DNA from 2 places in the Micromonospora sp. NPDC047187 genome. Region 2 is predicted to be linked to the other one. Evidence: riboswitches for the same ligand, from Rfam matches in the RefSeq annotation. Region 2 holds a riboswitch; the other holds the start of a gene.
The links. Region 2 has a riboswitch for S-adenosylmethionine ahead of thrC (threonine synthase). Riboswitches for the same ligand answer to the same signal wherever they lie in the genome.

Region 1: linked by a shared signal. The riboswitch ahead of ABZ794_RS18045 (hypothetical protein) and the one ahead of thrC (threonine synthase) in region 2 are both predicted to bind S-adenosylmethionine.

What each region holds. Positions count from the first base shown of each region.
Region 1 covers NZ_JBEYUF010000010.1:67,896-71,291, reverse strand. Annotated here, with positions in the region: gene ABZ794_RS18050 (hypothetical protein) at 1-622, opposite strand, end outside; gene ABZ794_RS18045 (hypothetical protein) at 798-1,400, opposite strand; SAM riboswitch class IV at 1,428-1,548, opposite strand; gene ABZ794_RS18040 (serine/threonine-protein kinase) at 1,644-3,218, opposite strand; gene ABZ794_RS18035 (type I restriction endonuclease) at 3,336-3,396, opposite strand, start outside.
Region 2 covers NZ_JBEYUF010000007.1:254,801-258,196, forward strand. Annotated here, with positions in the region: gene ABZ794_RS15315 (DoxX family protein) at 1-360, shown strand, start outside; gene ABZ794_RS15320 (metalloregulator ArsR/SmtB family transcription factor) at 567-872, opposite strand; gene ABZ794_RS15325 (DMT family transporter) at 964-1,773, shown strand; SAM riboswitch class I at 1,842-1,977, shown strand; gene thrC (threonine synthase) at 1,988-3,274, shown strand.

The sequences.
Region 1 (3,396 bases), on a different contig from region 2:
ATGATCCGGCGAAGGTCGGTCCGAGGGCCCAAGCGCCATGCCGTGCCGACAGGGACGGCAGGAGGCTCTGCTCGGCGAAGGCGCGCAGTGCCTGGAGCTCATCGAGGGCCGCGGGTGGGGCGAGCTCAAGGAGCTTCTCGGCGGTGATGGACCTTGGGGCCACGGCCATCAACGGGGATCCGGGTGTGGGACCGACCCGGTACAGGTCGGTGAGGAGAGCCAGCGCCCAGCAGGCCCGGGCAGCGAGTTGATGGTCGGCTTCGCTGCCTGCGGCCGGCCCGGTGAACCGGAAGGTCCCCACGCCGTCGCCGCTTTCGGAGTAATTCAGCGTGCGCGCCAGTTCGTGGACCGCGTGCCGTAGTGGGGGAGTGCGCGCGCCGAGCAGTGCCAAGCTCAGGTCCGGCCTGGGATGCAGCATGAAGCGCACCATCCAGTCGAAGGCTGAGCCGACGGTGCCAGGGTTCGCCTGGCTCCCAGGCACGACAAGGGAGCCCACGGATTCCCGATACCGTGCCTGCAGGTCATGCCAGCGGCCGAACCGCTCCTGAATGAACAACCTCGCTGGTGAGGCTCTGTTGTTCAATGCCACGGTCAGCGCCGGCCAACCACTGATGATGGTCATGCTTCGACCACCAGGCGCCGACGTCGCTGCCCGCCACTGTCCATCATGGCCGGATGCTATCGAACGCCGCGGCATTCGAGCTGCCCGTCATCACCGGGCCGTCGATGGGCGATGACCAGCGCGGCTGCTGTTCGCGATCTCGCCTACCACCAACAGCAGCCGGCTGGACTGGCGATCAACGAGCGGTGGACAGGAATTCGTTCTGGGCCTGCCGGAGGCTGCTGAGGTCGTTGGGTACGGGCAGGACGCCATAGCGGTCGAAAGCGTCGACGCTTGCTCCAAGCGACGGCGGCGACTGCCGCTGCCACTCGGCCAGCGGCACGCTTGGGCCGACTGGGCGTAGTGGCTCGGCGAGCCGGGCGAACTCCACCTGCTGCCACTCACGTAGCTCGTCGCAACGCCGCATGGAGGCCACCATCGAGGCAGCGACCTCGGTGTTCGTGGCCGTCGGCGGCTGAACCACGTCGCCGTTCATGAGCGAGTGCCGGCCCAGCGGCAGTGCGGCGCGGTGGCCGTACCATTCGCCGACGAGCTGCGAGACGTGTCGGCAGGTTTCGCAGGCCAGCCACGACCACCGGGTTCGGGTGGTCACCGTGTCCCGGACGCACAACACACACAGGTCGAGGTCACCAGGAATGTCCTGGCCCTGCCACTGCTGCTCCCACTCCGGCGTACGGGGCTGGCAGCGGCACCGCTGCTTGCGCCGGGCACCGTCGCGGAGGTGCCCGCAGGTCAGGCAGACCGCGAAAGCAGTCAGGTCCAGCTCTTCGAGTGGCACGGTGAACTCGCTCTCCGGTGCCCGAGGCACCCGCTCTTGCCGTACCGCAGCTTGCGGTCGGCCTGGTCTTCCCCCGGAGGCACCGTGCGCGGGTGGCGCGGTTGCCGGGTCAGCAAGCCGGGAGGCTTGACGCTGACCACTCTTGACGCCCAGGAAGCATAGAGATCACCGATGTCGAGAGCAACCCCGGACAACACGCGAAAGACCTGAGCCGACGGCGGTGGCGGGGCGGTGGCGGATCTATCAGTCGGCGGCGAGTCGGAGCCGGGCAAGCAGGTCGGCGACTTCCCGGGTCAGCTCATGGTCTGGGCCGTAGACGACGCAGAGGTCGTCGTGCAGCGGTTGCAGCTCGTCCGCGGCCTCGGCGGACTTGTCTTCGGAGATCAGCAGTATGCCGATGTTGCGGCGCAGGTCGAGAGCCGTGGGGGAGACGTCGCCGGAGGCGGCGCGTACGTGCGTCAGCACCTGCCGGAACTGGCGCAGGGCTGTTGTGGCCTGGCCGAGTTCAGCCCGGCAGTGGGCTGCCTGCCGGACGCATTCCAACGCGTCCTCGCTGGTGGGGCCAGCGGTGCGGGCGTACGCGGCGGCGAGGGCGTCGAACTCCGGCAGCGCGCGCCGGAAGTCCCCGCCGATGATGAGGATGGCGGCTCGCCGTGATCGCAGGCCCAGCACGCGGGGACTCTCAGCACCGAGCGCCGCGCTGGCGGGACTGATCACGCCCTCGAGTACCTCGGCGGCCTGGGCGAACCGCTCGTCGTTTAGCAGCTCGTCAGATTGTGAGACGGCGGCCTTGATCGCGTCTCGAAGCCCGGTCTGAAGGATCGCCGCCGAATCGGCGGTCGACGTCTCGCTGCGGGGGGCCGGGACCACGGCGGCGGGCGCGGGTCGGCGACGGGGCGCGTTGGGTCGGCGGTACACCAGCGTCGGGTCGGGCATGGTGCTGCTCGCGCGCTCGGAGGCGGGCAGTGCCGATCCAGGTAGGGGCAGGAAGGGCAGCAGCCGCTCGTAGACGTCGTAGGCGTCCGCCGGCCGGTCCTCGGGGGCCTTGGCCAGCAGATCGAGGACCAGCTCCTCAATCGGTGCAGGTACGTCATGGCGGAGCGTCCGTAGAGGTGGTGGCGGCTCGGTGACGTGCTGGTGCCACAGTTCGAAGTCGCTGCCGCCGGCGAAGACCCGCTGCCCGGCGAGGAGTTCGTGCAGGACGCAGCCCAGGGCGTATAGGTCGCTCTGTGGCGTGATCTGTGCGTTCTGGATCTGCTCGGGCGGCATGTAGTGGTGGGTGCCGAGGGCGCTGCCGGTTGCGGTGAGGCGGGTGACGTCGGTGCGCAGGATGGCGGCGATGCCGAAGTCGAGGAGCTTGATAGCCCCATCAGCGGTGACCAGGACGTTGTCGGGTTTGAGGTCGCGGTGCACGACGGGGATGGCGTGGGCGTGGGAGAGGACGGTGCAGATCTGCGCGGCGATAGCGGCTGCCCAGGTGACCGGCAGCGGATGCTGTGGGTCGATGAAGGCCCGCAGGGCGGTGCCGCGAACAAACTCCATCACCAGGTAGAGCCGGTCGTAGGAGCGGTCGAGGACCGCGTCGTACACCTGGGGTACGCCGTGGTGTTGGATGCGTGCGGTGACGCGGGCCTCGCGGCGGAAACGCTTGGCGAACTCTTCCGCCTGCTGCGGGGTTTGCACGGCCTCGACGCGGATGAGTTTGATGGCGACCTCACGGTCGAGGACGCTGTCGTAGCCGCGCCAGACGTGCCCCATGCCGCCGGAGCCGATTTCCTCGACCCGCTCGTATCGACCGGCGATCGGCTCTGCCCGCACGTTGCCCCCACCCCTGCGACTGTCCCAGCCAGAATGGTCAGTGTTGCGGTCGAACCGATCATCGTCCAGGGTTGCCGCCGCGGCGTGTCACGTTGGTGCCGCGACGGCATCAGTGGGTCAGGCCGCCTCGTCGTCGACGACCCCCTCCTGCCGGCGGATCAGTCGCCAGGCGGCGCTG
Region 2 (3,396 bases):
TTGTTCGGCGGCAACCCGATGACTGGCAAGGCGGTCCCGCTCGGCACCTGGCCGGGCTGGTGGGCTGCCTTGATCCAGTTGGTCTGCGGCGTACTGGTGCTGGTCGGGCTCTTCGCCCGGCCCGCCGCGCTGCTCGCCTCCGGCTCGATGGCGTACGCCTACTTCGTGGTGCACCAGCCGGATGCGCTGCTGCCGCTGCACAACGGAGGCGAGCGGGCAGCGCTCTTCTGCTGGGCATTCCTGCTGGTCGCGGCTCTCGGCCCGGGCGCCTGGGCACTCGACACGCTGCTCACCCGGCGTCGCACCCACACCCCCTCGGCACCGGCTTCGGCGGCCGAGCCCGACGCGGTGTCCGTCTGATCGCACCCGAACCACGCGTCGCCGAAGCCTCGACGAGGCGGCTTCGGCGGCGCGCCGGGTGAGGTGCCCCGTCGGGCCGCACCTCTTCGCTGATGTCGCAGACGACTCAGCTCCAAAGCGAGCGCCTGGGGCAGGTCCGACCCGCCCCCCGCCGCCGTGTCTGGCGGCGGCCGGACGGGCCGATGTGGGCCAGGGTGGGGGCGAGGTCAGGCCGGCGGGCGCTGGGTGAGGACCGCGTCCAGCAGGCCCGGGTAGAGCTTGTCCAGCTCGTCCCGGCGCAGCCGGACCAGTCGGCTGGTGCCGGCCGCCCGGGTCCGGGTCAGGCCCGCCTCGCGCAGCACCCTGAGGTGGTGGCTGCGGGTCGCCTTGGAGACGCCGAAGTCGAAACTGCCGCAGGCGGACTCGCCGCCCTCGGCGAGCGCCCGGACGATCTGTAGCCGCACGTCGTCGGCGAGTGCGGCCAACACGTTGGTGACCGGTACGGCGGTCAGGTCGGGCTCGTGCGGCTCCATGTGACCAGTGTAACCCTTGTTCGACAACTATCGAACGACGCCCTATGGTCGGTGTCGTTGGTTCGACGATACTCGAACATTGGAGTTGCCGATGCGATCCCGCGCCACCGCGTACCCACTGGTCGCCGTGCTCGGCTGGGGCGTGATGTTTCCGATCCTGGCCAGCGCGCTCGACCGGGTCGACCCGCTCAACCTGACCACCGCGCGCTACCTGCTGGCCGCCGTCGTCCTGGTCGCCATCCTGCTGCTCCGCGAGGGTGCCGGCGCGCTCCGGCACGGTGGCCGCGCGCTGGAGGTGGTGGTGCTCGGAGTGGTCGGCTTCGCGGGCTTCAACCTGCTCACCAACCTGGCGCTCGAACACGCCGCCCCGCAGCAGATCTCCCTATTCGTGGCCACCACTCCGGTGATCACCCAGTTGGTCCGCTGGGCCCGTGACGGCGTACGCCCGAAGCCGCTGCTGCTGGCCCTCTCCCTGGTGGCGCTCCTCGGCGTCGGTCTGGTGATCACGCGCGGCAGCCTGGCCGGGCTCGGCCAGTTCGGCCTCGGCGGGCTCATGATGATCGGCGCGGTGCTGGGCTGGGGCATCTACACCCACGGCGCCAGCCGGTTCGGCGAGTGGTCACCGCTGCGCTTCACCACACTGACCGCGCTCGCCGGCACGGCCGCCATGCTCGTCCTGAGCGTCGGGGCCGACGCCGTCGGCTGGCAGCACGCGCCGGCCGCCGCCGACCTCGTGGCGGTCGCCCCGCAACTGGCGTACGCCGTCCTGGTGGGTGCCGTGATCGCCGCCCTGATCGCCGCGAACCTCGCGGCCCGGCCCCGGACCGAGTCGCTGCCCCGACCGAGCGCGGTGACGGACCCGATCGCGGTGACCGACCCGCTGGCGGTGAGCGCCCGCTGACCCACTACCTGGGATCAGCGCTAGCAGCGACCGACAGCGTTGTCCTAGACTCGACGGCACAACTGAATACCTCATCCAGAGGGGCTGAGGGATACGGCCCGACGACGCCCCGGCAACCACCCTGCGCGCTCACCGCTGAGCGACCCGCGGGGCAGGTGCCAATTCCGTCCCCGCCGCACCGTGCGATGCGGGGAAAGATGAGAGGACTCTCGACATGACGTCGACGCTCGTCGCCTCCGGCATCGACACCTCCGCCAGCCCCGCCCGCGCCCTGGTCTGCCGTGCCTGCTCGGCCCGCTACCCGCTCGCCGCCCAGCACGCCTGTTACGAGTGTTTCGGCCCGCTGGAGGTCGACTACGACACCGCGGCACTGGCCGCCGTCACCCGCGAGCAGATCGAGGCCGGCCCGAACAACATCTGGCGGTACGCCGCCCTGCTCCCCGCCGGCCAGGACCCGGCCAGCCGGGTCACCCTCGACCCGGGGCTGACCCCGCTGGTGGCGGCCCCGCACCTCGCCGCCGAACTGGGCATCACCGCGCCGCTCTGGGTCAAGGACGACAGCGCCAACCCCACCCACTCGTTCAAGGACCGGGTCGTCTCGGTGGCGCTCACCGCCGCCAAGGCACTCGGCTTCAGCCGGTTCGCCTGCGCGTCGACCGGCAACCTGGCCAACTCGGTGGCCGCCCACGCGGCCCGCGCCGGGGCGCCCTCGGTGGTCTTCATCCCCAGCGACCTGGAGCAGGGCAAGGTCATCACCACCGCCGTCTACGGCGGCGAACTGGTCGCCATCGACGGCTCGTACGACGATGTCAACAGGCTCTGCGGCGAGCTGGTGGAGACCGACGAATTCGAGGACACCGCGTTCGTCAACGTGAACGTCCGGCCGTACTACGCGGAGGGCTCCAAGACCCTCGGCTACGAGGTGGCCGAGCAGCTCGGCTGGCGGATCCCGGCGCAGGTGGTCATCCCGATGGCCAGCGGCGAGCTGCTCACCAAGATTGACAAGGCGTTCTCCGAGCTGGTGGAGATCGGCCTGGTCGAGGCGCCCGCCGACGGCTGGAAGGTCTTCGGCGCGCAGTCCGCCGGCTGCAACCCGATCGCCGTCGCCCTGCACGCCGAGACCGACACGATCGTTCCGGTCAAGCCCACCGGCATCGCCAAATCGCTCAACATCGGCGACCCGGCGGCCGGCCTCTACGCCCTGGAGGCGGTCCGCCGCACCGGCGGCTGGATGGAGTACGCCGACGACGACGAGATCCGCGCGGGCATCCGCGATCTGGCCCGTACCACCGGGGTCTTCGCCGAAACCGCTGGTGGGGTCACAGTGGCCGTGCTGCGCAAGCTGGTCGAGTCCGGTCGGCTCGACCCGACGGCCGAGACCGTCGTGTTCAACACCGGCGAGGGTCTGAAGACCATCGATGCGGTGGCCGGCCAGGTCGGTCCGACCCACCACATCAAGCCCTCGCTGCGCGCCGCCCGCGACGCCGGCCTCCTGGGCTGACGGGCTCGCTCGGAGCCGTGGCCGAGTCGATCAGTCGGTAACTGGGTTTTCGCTGTGAGTGTGGAAAACCTGCCGCTACGGACTTGACGGCAGGAACCGGACGGCGCAAGATGCTCCGTGCG